Regions from separate parts of the Virgibacillus byunsanensis genome, predicted to be linked through region 1. Evidence: riboswitches for the same ligand, from Rfam matches in the RefSeq annotation. Region 1 holds a riboswitch; the other holds the start of a gene.
What was found. Region 1 has a riboswitch for S-adenosylmethionine ahead of ACFQ3N_RS14835 (methionine ABC transporter ATP-binding protein). Riboswitches for the same ligand answer to the same signal wherever they lie in the genome.

Region 2: it holds a riboswitch for S-adenosylmethionine, as region 1 does, so the genes downstream of both, ACFQ3N_RS05310 (homocysteine S-methyltransferase family protein) here and ACFQ3N_RS14835 (methionine ABC transporter ATP-binding protein) in region 1, are expected to answer to the same signal.

What each region holds. Positions count from the first base shown of each region.
Region 1 is NZ_JBHTKJ010000043.1:15,847-22,117, forward strand. It holds gene ACFQ3N_RS14825 (MetQ/NlpA family ABC transporter substrate-binding protein) at 191-1,009, opposite strand; gene ACFQ3N_RS14830 (methionine ABC transporter permease) at 1,072-1,740, opposite strand; gene ACFQ3N_RS14835 (methionine ABC transporter ATP-binding protein) at 1,718-2,761, opposite strand; SAM riboswitch class I at 2,860-2,969, opposite strand; gene ACFQ3N_RS14840 (thioredoxin family protein) at 3,246-3,560, opposite strand; gene ACFQ3N_RS14845 (toprim domain-containing protein) at 3,571-3,927, opposite strand; gene gcvH (glycine cleavage system protein GcvH) at 4,168-4,551, opposite strand; gene ACFQ3N_RS14855 (arsenate reductase family protein) at 4,630-4,986, opposite strand; gene ACFQ3N_RS14860 (acyl-CoA dehydrogenase family protein) at 5,507-6,271, opposite strand, start outside.
Region 2 is NZ_JBHTKJ010000012.1:16,177-22,447, reverse strand. It holds gene ACFQ3N_RS05320 (lipoate--protein ligase family protein) at 1-289, shown strand, start outside; gene lipA (lipoyl synthase) at 309-1,253, shown strand; SAM riboswitch class I at 1,324-1,425, shown strand; gene ACFQ3N_RS05310 (homocysteine S-methyltransferase family protein) at 1,612-2,661, shown strand; cyclic di-GMP riboswitch class I at 3,668-3,750, shown strand; gene ACFQ3N_RS05305 (hypothetical protein) at 3,813-4,325, shown strand; gene ACFQ3N_RS05300 (DUF5667 domain-containing protein) at 4,344-5,162, shown strand; gene sigI (RNA polymerase sigma-I factor) at 5,295-6,008, shown strand; gene ACFQ3N_RS05290 (anti-sigma-I factor RsgI family protein) at 6,005-6,271, shown strand, end outside.

The DNA.
Region 1 (6,271 bases):
ATCCTTTCGGTTTTTTAACACATTTATAATGCTAACATAAGGACAATTCCCAATACAAAACGGATATAAACGCTTAAATAAGACTGCATTTGCATATAAATGACTGAAGTTTACATATTAAACACTTCTTAATAACATTCAACGTATTGCTCGCATATACTATGGAATGCTAAAAATTCAGCTAAAAGTCCTATTCACCACTTACTGGTACAACAGCACCTTCATATTCTTTTAGTATAAAGTCCTGAATTTCTTCCGATTGCAGAACTTCTACAAGTGTATTTAATGCTTCATTATCTTTATCTTCTGTTTTAACAGCGATAACATTTACATACTGAGATTCCTTACCCTCAATAAAAATAGCATCATCTACAGGATTTAATTCAGCACCAATAGCGTAGTTTGTGTTAATGACAACGAGTGTATTTTCTTCTGTCTCATATAACTCCGGTAACATCGCTGGATCATAATCAGGTGAGAATTGTAAGTTCTTTGGATTCTCAACTATATCTTCCACAGTTGCTGTTTCTCTTTCTACATTTTCATCAAGTTTAATTAGGCCTTTATCTTCAAACAATGCTAAAATACGACCGTGATCAGGTACTGAATTGCTTAAAAGTACCTCTGTGTCATCTGGAATTTCATCAATGCCTGCAATAGACTGAGAATAAACACCTATTGGTTCAATATGGATACCATCAATATAATCTAAATCATAACCAGTATCATTAATGGTTTGTTCTAAATATGGAATATGTTGAAAATAGTTGGCATCTAGTTCTCCACTAGCTAAGTCATCATTTGGCAACACATAATCTTCATACGGTTCAATTTCGAGTGTAACACCCTCTTCTTCAAGAATAGGCTTTGCCTCTTCAAGTATTTCCGCATGTGGTACACTAGAAGCACCTACTGTGATAGTATTCTCATCACCTGAAGAATCATTTCCTCCACATGCTGCTAGTACTAGAATAAATAATACTGAAACAAATGCTAAAATCTTTTTCATGTTAAAAACTCCCCTTGTTTTTTATAATTTTAAAAATTGGTTTTAACCCATTCTTATCCACATTATCTTTTGTCCAATTTAGAAGAAATATAATCTCCAATAAACTGAAAAATAAACACGATAATTACAATAACGATGGAACAGATAAATACAATATCAAAATCCCGACGCTGAAAACCAGAGTAATATGCATAACTTCCTAAACCTCCAGCACCAATCGCCCCTGCCATAGCTGTATAGCCAATTAAGGCTATTGCTGTAACGGTAATTCCCGAAACTAGTGCTGGCATTGATTCGGGTAATAATACTTTAAAAATAATCGTGCGTGTTTTTGCTCCCATTGACGTTGCAGCCTCAACTACACCTTTATCAATTTCTTTTAATGCAATCTCAACTAACCTCCCGTAAAACGGTGCAGCACCAATAATAAGAGCTGGTAGAGCCGCGTTGGGTCCACGAATCGTTCCAATTAAAAAGTTTGTAAACGGGAATAACAGTAAGATTAGAATAATGAATGGAATTGCGCGAAACACATTTACAAATGTTGCAACGATAAAGTTGAGAATTTTATTTTGCCAAATCCCCCCCTTCATTGTTAAATACAAGAGTAAACCAAGTGCAATCCCTAAGATAAAAGTACCTACAATTGCTATGATCGTCATATAAAACGTTTCAAACGTAGCTGTCCACAAATCGTCTGTATTGAGATTAGGAAATAGTTCCATCAACATCACGAACCACCTCCAATTCCACTGAGGTCTCATTCGTAATAAATTCTACTGCTTTATCAATCTCATTCGACTCTCCATCAACTTGTACAAACAAAGTACCATAAGCCCCTGCCTGTGTTTGTGTGATTTTCCCTTGGAGAATATTTATCTCAATCGCAAACTTTTTAGCAACTTGACTAATGAGAGCCTGATTTGTTGTTTCACCTACAAAATGGAGACGAATAAGCTTTCCTCGCTCATAAATATCAATTAAGTATGCCACACCATCATCTTCCTCATTCGTCCCCATAACCTGTTCCACAAATCTTTTTGTTACAACTTGTTTTGGTCGTAAGAAAACATCAAGAACATCACCTTGTTCTACAACCTTTCCTTCTTCCATTACAGCCACCTGATTGCAAATTTTTCGGATCACATGCATTTCATGTGTAATAAGGATGATCGTCAAGCCTAACTTTTCATTAATATCCACAAGCAAATCCAGAATCGAATTTGTCGTTTCGGGGTCAAGTGCTGAAGTTGCTTCATCACAAAGTAATACTTTTGGATTATTTGCTAATGCACGGGCAATTCCAACCCTTTGCTTTTGTCCGCCACTTAACTGGGATGGATACGCATTCTCTCTTCCACCTAACCCCACTAGGTCAATTAACTGTTGAACACGTTCCTCGCGTTTAGATCTTGAGACACCTGCAATCTCTAAGGGAAATGCAATATTATCTTTTACGGTTCTGGACCAAAGTAAATTGAAATGTTGAAAAATCATGCCTATTTCTTGACGTGCTATGCGCAGTTGGTTCGAATTCATGGCAGTAATTTCTTGCTCATCAATTACGATTTTTCCTGCTGATGGTTCTTCTAATCGGTTTAACAACCTGACAAACGTACTTTTACCCGCTCCACTATAGCCGATCACTCCAAATATCTCACCTTCATTTATATCAAGGGTTAAATCATCTACAGCTGTAATTTTATTTTTATTTGATGTGAAAAATTTACTTAAACCCTCAATTGATATCACGCGTATCCCACCTTCATACACTATTGTTTCCAACTAACTAAAAAAAACGCCTTTCTGTAAGAGAACAGAAAGACGTAATTATATGTAGTCTTTACGTTCTCTCATCTGTCAAAGCAACGCTTTGCAGGAATTGGCACCTTTCAAACAAAAATCGTTTGAGGTTGCCGCGGGTTCATAGGGCCAGCCCCTCCACCGCTCAAGATAAGAGATAAAAAATATTTAATTAAAAATCGATAAAATAAATAGTAGCACGGACAATTTTATCTGTCAAGAACAAAAGCGCAAGCGCCCGTTTAGCGACGTATGGGCTGGACTTATCCGCATGAGATAAAGGAAACACGAAGAGAGGTAGCGAATCGATGTTGACTTATCGTAAGAAGGATCAGGAAGCCTACTAGCCGTTGGGCGCTGAAGCTGGACACGGCTAACATAGTTAATAAATTATTCACAGGTCCAACTTATATACACTCCAAAACAACAGAAATTAATTGTTTATAAATAACTCCGGTTTATATTTCATTAAATAGCTATAAATATTTGGTATTGACTTAAAGGCATAAATCTTTTCTTTGATCTGATTATCTTCCTTAATTAATAAGCATGGTACACTTTCAACTTGGTTGTTTTGCATAAAATCTGGGTGCAAGGAAGCATTCATCTCATAAAAAATATTTTCCCCATGTACTGATTCAATTTTATCCAGCATTGATTTTGCTAAGCTGCATGTACCACAAAATGGTGTATAGACATATAATAAATAATTACTCTTTTCTTTTTTTTGATCTGTAATCTGTTGCAAAAATACCACCCTAAATTAAAAATATCGGATTAACTTCTATGCTTTTACTTACCAAAGCAGTCGCAAGAATGTGTTCAGGAGTTGTTGCTACTTCACGATATTCACTGCTTATATATATATGCTCAGCATGTGGAAGTTCTCTAGTTAATTGTTTACGCAATTTAATCCCTGAGCTATCCTCATCAACGAATACAAACACATCTTTATTATCTAAATCATACAAATCCAACAGCTCGTCAAAACGTTCAACACCAAGCGTGCCATTTGTACAGATAATCTCAATATCTTCTGTTACTATTTTTTCGATCTGCTTTTTATCAGTTAATCCTTCGACAATGATAACTTTTTCTAAATCATTTGTCACCATATCATAGCTCTCCCTATCAGAAAAAACTTACTTTACATAACAAGCAACGTTTAACGAATTATACTCTTTTCTAAATGGCAAATCTAATATAACACACCAATTAGACCCTTTTTTAGTTTATGCAATAACAGCTTTTCTATATCTTACATATTTAAAATTAAATTTACCATTTGCTCATTAATCAGTAAGAAGGCCGACTTACAGGGTGTAAGTCAGCCTTCTTATTTGTTCATTCATGTATTAGTCTTCTTCAATAACTTCTTGATATTGTTCAGCAGACAATAATTCATCAAGTTCTGATTCATTAGATGGCTCCACAACAACCATCCATGCTTTTTCATATGGAGATTCATTTACAAATTCAGGGCTGTCCTCTAACTCTTCGTTCGTTTCTACAATTTTGCCGCTAATTGGAGCATACAATTCAGAAACTGTTTTCACTGATTCTACACTTCCGAAAGGCTCATCTACCTCAATTTCGTCTCCCACTTCTGGAAGCTCAACAAATACAATATCCCCTAACTCAGATTGTGCAAAATCTGTAATGCCAATTTGTACTTTACCGTCTTCTTTTTTTACCCATTCATGTTCTTCTGAATATAATAAATCTTTTGGTAAACTCATTGAAATCCCTCCGTTAATTAATTGCATTATTACTATACTAGGTATATATACTTTTTTCTAGTATTTTAGCTTAATTTCTTATCCCCATATTTCGTCAAACGTTTCTTCTTTAAAACCAACCGTTACTATTTGACCATCAGTTACAATTGGCCGTTTCACTAACATGCCATCAGAGGCTAGAATTTCAGCCATCTCCTCTGTATTTGCATCTCTTATTTTATCCTTAATGTTTAATTCACGATATTTCTTTCCACTCGTATTAAAAAACTTCTTAGCAGGAAGATGACTCTTAGCTATTAATTCTAACAACTCTTCTTTCGTGAGAGAATCCTCTACAATATGTATGCTCTTATAGTCAATATGATGGTCGTCCAGCCATTTTTTAGCTTTTTTGCATGTACCACAATTCGGGTACCAATAAAATTTTAACTCCATCTGCATACCTCCCTAACTCATTTAACAACTACCTTCATTATAACAAAAATAGTATGGTTTTAGTCTATATAGTTGTGAACTTTTACCTGCGCATTAAAAAACCTTAACCCTTCACTGCAAAGTGACTAAGGTTAAGGCTTTTTCTTTGTCTAGGAAATTATAAAAATAGGAGCCTGTAAATAATTTATTTACTGCTTAAGCCACGTCCAGCTCCGACGTACAGGACGTACTAGTGCCGATGACGCCACAGGACAAGGAAAGCTCCCCTGAAAAGCATCGCACGCAGAAAAAGCGCTTTTCTTTTTCAAGGACGTGGCGTTTTCATCGGCCAGCGCCCGTGCTGTTAGTGGGCTTCCTGATCCTCCTTACGATAAGTCAACATCGAATCGCTACCGCTCTTCGTGTTTCCTTTAAGGAAGATCGACTAACTTCGCCGCTTTGCGCGGCAACGTCGACCCACCCGCGATGCGCGGGCGTAGCCCATACGTCGCTAAACGGGCGCTTGCGCTTTTGTTCTATTTTAAACTACATATTTTTCTTCTTCAATTACTTTAGCAGCAATTTCACGTTTCTTCGCGATCACATTAGTCGGAGTATGGCGAGTAAGTTTACGTAAAGATGAAAGCATCATACGTAGTGTATCACCTGATTCAACTGCGATTAATGTTTCTTTCGCATCTGCTTCAATACGGTTGAATGCTTCCTGTACATATACCTGGGTGTAAAGAAGTTTTTGTTTGTTCTTATCTTCTCCATTTTTGTTAATTGCTTTTTCTGTACGAAGTATTGCTGACTCCATATTGTACACTTCAGCAGTCATATCTGCTAGGTTAACCAGGATTTCCTGTTCATTTTCCAGCTTCTGCATGTATTTCTGTGCAGCTAGACCAGCACCAAGTAATACCATTTTCTTTGCATTTCTTAATAAATATTTTTCTTGTTCTAAAGTTTCATCGCCAACTTCTTCAGGCATCATCATCATGAGCTCTTCCTGTAAGCTTTGTGCTTTTTGAAGTAGTGGTAACTCACCTTTCATAGCTTTTTTCAATAAGGTGCCAGGTACGATCAAACGGTTAATCTCGTTTGTCCCTTCAAAGATTCGATTAATTCTTGAGTCACGATACATGCGTGAAACTTCATATTCTTCCATGAAGCCATAACCACCATGTAGTTGTACCGCCTCATCAGCAACATAGTCAAGACATTCGGTAGCAGTGTATTTGTTCATAGAGCATTCTATTTGATACTCGGCAATTGCATTTGCTACTTCTCGCCCATCCTTTAA
Region 2 (6,271 bases), on a different contig from region 1:
TGTTCCGTTGGATGTGGATGAAATAAAATTATTTGATTTGTTTATCTACCCAAATGAGCGGGTCAAAGAGCGGACCAGACGAGCTTTTGGTGACAAAGCAGTCACGATTAACAGAGTGTCAAAACAGCCGTATACCTTTGATGATGTAAAAACCGCTTTCAAAAAAGGATTTGAAAGAGGATTGAATATTGAATTGGAACCGTTCAGACTCTCAGAGGAACAAATGTCAGAAGTAACTGATTTAGCAGAAACCAAGTACAGAAACGCAAAATGGAACTATTCTCGATAATTAAAGGAGTTTTGTGCAGATGGCTAAAAATTATGAGCACGTAAGGAAACCCGAATGGTTGAAAGTAAAACTTAATACAAATAAGTCCTACAACCGTTTGAAAAAATTAATGCGAGAAAAAAACTTAAACACAGTTTGTGAAGAAGCAAAATGTCCAAACATTCATGAATGTTGGAGTGAACGTAAAACAGCAACATTTATGATTCTTGGGGATACATGTACACGTGGCTGTCGCTTTTGCGCTGTTAAAACCGGACTACCAAACGAACTTGACTGGGGCGAGCCAGAACGTGTAGCGGAATCCGTAGAAATTATGGAATTGAAGCACGCCGTGGTGACTGCTGTGGCACGGGATGATTTAAAAGATGGGGGAGCTGGAGTATTTGCTGAAACAGTAAGGGCTATCCGTCGGAAAATGCCAGGTACAACAGTAGAAATCCTTCCTTCTGATATGAAAGGCGATTACGAAAGTCTGCATACACTAATGGACAGCGGACCGGATATTTTTAACCACAATGTGGAAACCGTCCGTCGCCTGACAAAAAAAGTACGTGCAATCGCCATGTATGATCGTTCACTACAATTACTCGAGCGTGTCAAAGAAATAGCACCAAATACGCCAACAAAATCAAGTATCATGGTTGGTCTTGGAGAGACAAAAGAAGAAATTATTGAAACAATGGATGATTTAAGGGCTCATCATGTTGACATTATGTCGATTGGTCAGTATCTGCAGCCAACAAAAAAACATCTGAATGTCGAACGTTATTATCACCCGGATGAATTTGCTGAACTAAAAGAAATTGCCTTATCTAAAGGCTTCACACATTGTGAATCAGGCCCGATGGTCCGCTCTTCATACCATGCTGATGAACAGGTAAATGCCACTTCCGCCCAGCGCCGGATCAAATATATGAAAGGATATGAATCCCAGGGTGATAAATTAGGGAGTTTTGATTTTTAATTCACCGCAGTTGACTGAAAATGTAGATAGGTGTATATTATGGTTTAAGTTAAAATTTAATATCAATACTTTCTTATCCAGAGAGGTGGAGGGACTGGCCCCATGAAACCTCGGCAGCAGGCTTTTTAAGTACTGTGCTAATTCCAGCAAGCGTATGCTTGGGAGATAAGAAGAGTGGACATTGCTTAGTTACCCCTCTTCTTTTCCAATGAAGAGGGGTTTTTGATTTTACACAAAACTAATATTTGATAATGGCTATCAGGAAACTGGTAAACTCTTCTTTATACAAGCAGTGGTTTTACATTTTGAAAGATAATTTCAAGCAAGGTACAAAGAATTTAAGAGGGAGGAAAATTGTATGAAACGCAGTTTGGAAGAAAGACTAAAAGACGGAACAGTTATTGCAGGAGAAGGTTATTTATTTGAATTAGAACGCAGGGGGTATTTGCAAGCAGGTACTTTTGTACCAGAGGTAGCATTGGATAATCCCGAAGCACTTAAACAAACGTATCGTGATTACATGAATGCAGGATCAGATGTGGTACTGGCTTTTACATACAATGCCCACAGAGAAAAAATGCGTATCATTGGTAAGGAGGAATTGTTAGAACCGTTGAACAGAAACGCGATACGATTAGCAAAAGAAGTCGCGAAGGAACATCCCATTGAAGAGGCATTGGTAGCAGGCAATATATCCAACACGAATATTTTTGATCCGGAAGATTCTGAATCAAAAGAGAAAGTTAGAAATATGTTTTCTGAAATGGTGGGATGGTGCAAGGAAGAAGGCGTCGATTATATTAATGGCGAAACGTTTTATTACCATGAAGAAGCAGTAATAGCATTGGAAGAAATTCAAAATCAAGGATTGCCAGCTGTAATCACTTTAGGTTTAATGGGAGAAAATGTTTTAAGAGATGGGCACACGGTAGAGGAATCGTGTAAAATACTTTCCGAAAAAGGCGCGTTGGTTGTGGGAATGAATTGTTTTCGCGGTCCCGATACGATGCAGCCATACCTTGCTGAGATACGCAACCATGTGGATGGTTATGTAGGTGGGTTGCCTGTTCCATATCGCACAACAGAAGAGAGTCCAACATTTTTTAACTTGCCTGATGGCGGATGCAGTTGTCATTTGCCTCTAGAAACCACTTTTCCGACTTCTTTAGACCCGCTTTATCATAATCGTTATGAGTTAGCTGAGTGGGCAAAGGAAGCCAAAGACATTGGAATAAACTATATTGGATTGTGTTGTGGGGCATCGCCAGCGATGCTACGGGCGGTTGCAGAAGCTACGGGCATTAAAACGATAAACTCCAAATATTCTCCTGACATGGAAAAACACTTTTTGTTTGGAAAAGACAAAACACTGAAAGAACATAACGTGAACTATCGGTTAAAAGCATGATCAACAAGTACAATAGTAATAACAGAATGCTGGGGTGTTCACACTGGGATTCTGTTAATTAGGTCATTGAATAAAGACAAATAAATTGTATAGGTACTTATCCAATTTTTACTACTTATGGTTAACCAGATTTTGAATTTAAGCCAAGTGATGGAACAGTATCTTTATCTGAAAATAGGGAAACCTATCCACACGCCTTCAGCTCATTTCCCGAAGACTTAGAAGGGAAAATTTTGTACTGGTTTGACCAAATAGATGTTATTGGTTTTTATAAGGATCGTTGGAAGAAGGATATAAAGGTATATAGATAGTTTTAAGGAGATTCATAAATTCCAGGTGTCTGTCACCACCCGGGTTTTGAGAATTCGGATAATGGTACGAAAGATGAACATTATGAAGAAGAAAAAATGACAGAAGAGGATATAAGAAATGAGCTATTAAATAATAACTTTGGAAATAATAAATAATAGAAATGAGGGCGAAACGAATTATTATTCGTATTAGGTGTAAGCTTAATAACCATCAATTTATATGTTAAGTTGGTGGTTATTTTTGTTGGTATATTATTGTTTTGGTTAAAGAACTATTATAGAGTGATTTGAGCCTCAAAAAGGAGTTTAATGGTAATGACTGTATGGTCAGTAGCCTCTTCTATAATATTCCATCACTTAGTCTCTATTTTCTATTTTACACCATTGTGAGACATCACTTTATATAAATAAAGCTATATTGAGTGTGCATTTGTGTCGTTACTTTATTGCTGCATAACTTAAAAGTTTTCGGCAATCGTTCTAAGAATAGCAATAATACCGGGTTAATCAGTATCTTAACTTAATTCCATAAATACTAATGACTACTTTTTCCCCAGGTAGGAAAGGTTAAAACAAAGTATAGCCCGTTATTACTACTATCCAAATTTAAAATTGTGTACTTTTGAGATCGCAATTAAAATAATTTTGCATTCCCCCCCCCAAATTTTAAACAAGCTTACGTATAGATAAGTGAATAGAGAGAAAGGCAAAATCATTGAAAAATGATGACGCAAAGCTAAAGGGGCTAAGGATTTTTCTATGTCAGCCAGCTACCGTCGAACCAATGCTATAAACCTCTCTCTTAATAAAAGTCATAAGAAAGTGGATGGAGGTGATAGATTGATAAATAGGACACGCATAATTCTATTATTTTTTGTTGTTTCATTCTTATTAGTAGCTTGCCAAAATGATGGAAATGAAGGCACAGAGCCAAATGATAAAATTAACAACGAGCAAAAGCAAGAAGTACAGAATTACTTATATGAAAGCAAAACAGTTAAGGTTATCCAAACGCCAGGTTGGCAACTCCAAGACAACTCCAGTAAAGACAAAGACAATATTATGTTTCAAAATGAGAATGTGAAAGCCATTTTGACGTCTGTTTCGCATGAAAAGTCATTAGATGAGATCAAAAGTGAATTGAAAGCATCTTTTGGAAATAGCGATGCAATTGAGGAGGATGAGCAATATCTTTCCTTAAAATCGAATCGAAAAGAAAGCATTCGAACTGATATTTATTTAAATAGTGGAGAAGAACAAACTGGAATTTTAATTTTTATGACCCCCCATGAAGGGTATGAAATAAACCAAGAACTGATAAAGGAATTTAAACAAAGTGTACAATTCTTTTAAGAAAAAGGTGGAATAACAATGAAAACGATTATATCTAGTGTTACACTTAGTCTACTTTTATTATTTGCAGGAAACGTTTATGCAGCTGAGGATGAATCAGTTGTTGATCCGAATTCAGACCTCTATGATACTTCTCGTGTAATAGAGGAAGCAGAATATGAGTTAACTGAAGAAAATAGTGAAAAAGCACTTCTTCAAGATGAATATGCGGATGATCGAATAAATGAAGCGGAATTGTCTCTTGAAGAAGGCAATGAAGAAAAGGCAGAAGAGTTACTAGAAGATTATGAAGAGCATTTGAAACAGAGTGAAGAGGATCTGGAAACAGCACAAGAAGCTGGAGAAGACACATCCGCAGTTGAAGAATCTGTAGTTAAAAATAGTCAAAAACGTTCAGAAAACCTAAAAGCACTTCTCGAGCGTGAAGACCTTCCAGAAGAAGCAAAGGCTGGCATTGCGAAAGCATTAGAGAATCAACAAAAGGCCGAGCAAAAATTCTTAGCAGCCCTTAAAAAGTCTGAAGAAGTACAAGCAAAAGCTGAAGAGAAGCAAGAAGAGGCACAAGCAAAAGCTAAAGAAAAACAAGAAAAGGCACAAGTAAAAGCTGAAGAAAAACGAGAAGAGGCACAAGCAAAAGCTGAAGAAAAACAAGAAGAGGTACAAGTAAAAGCTGAAGAAAAACAAGAAAAGGCACAAGTAAAAGCTGAAGAAAAACAAGAAGAGGCACAAGCAAAAGCTAAAGAAAAACAAAAGGCACAAGTTGAAGCTGAAGAGAAGCAAGGAGAAACGCGAGCAGAAGTTAAAGAGAAACAGGAAAAAACATCAGGCAGACCATAACAATTAGAAAAGAAACTATAAAGGATAGTAATCCATATTAAAAATGGTTGCTATCCTTTATTAAAGACGATATGCCTCCGATATATAATAGAGAACTTTTGATTCTCAAGAGTTCTATAAAGGGGGGACATCATGGAAAGTTCGAAACTAAACGAAACTCTGATAGAAATAAAAAAGGGTAATGATTTAGAACGAGAAAGATTAATTCGGCATTATAAACCATATATAATTAACGTTGTTGGACATATTTGTAAACGATATGTGACATGGAGTAGTGATGAGACCAGTATTGGACTGATTGCTTTTAACCGTGCAATAGACACATTTGAGTACGACAAAGGTCGAATCTTTCTGAACTATGCATATCTATTAGTTCAACGAGATCTAATTGACTATTTTCGAAAACAAAAGCGTCATTTGTACACTATTTCAAACGACGATCATTCAGAACATGATCAAGCTGAAATGAAAGCATCGCTAGAGTCGTACCAACAATCGATCAACACTTCAGCCCTCGTGGAAGAAATTTTAGAACTCGATGAAAAATTGAGTAAGTTTAACATTTCATTTGAGGAGTTGGAGAGTCATAGCCCGAAACATCGTAAAACTCGAATCAAAGTTATGGAAATAGCTTCTGAATTTATCAAACATCACGATTTAGTAGATAGATTAGTTGAGAAAAATGTATTTCCTGTAGCTTCTTTTACCAAAAGAACAAGGCACCGGCCCAAATCAATCGAGCGACATCGGAAGTACTTGATTACGATCATTATGATTCAACTACATCCGGAATGGAGACAGCTTTCAACGTTTGTTCAAGTCGGGCCTGGGAGTGTAAAAATATGAAAAAACATACAATTGAAGGTGTCGTGACCAAAGTGACGGAGAACGAATATGTTCTTCTCTGTGATGATGGCACGTTTAAAAATATACGGCGAACTGAAAATGACGTGCCGATGATGGGTGAAAAGATGATGTGTACAGCGAAAACGCAGCCTCTTCCTATCAAGTTTGTATCTACTATAGCAATGGTAGCTATTTTGTTTATCGCCTTTTTATCTTATGGGGTGCTTCAAAATCATTCCGAAACTCACTATATTGCAGCCACT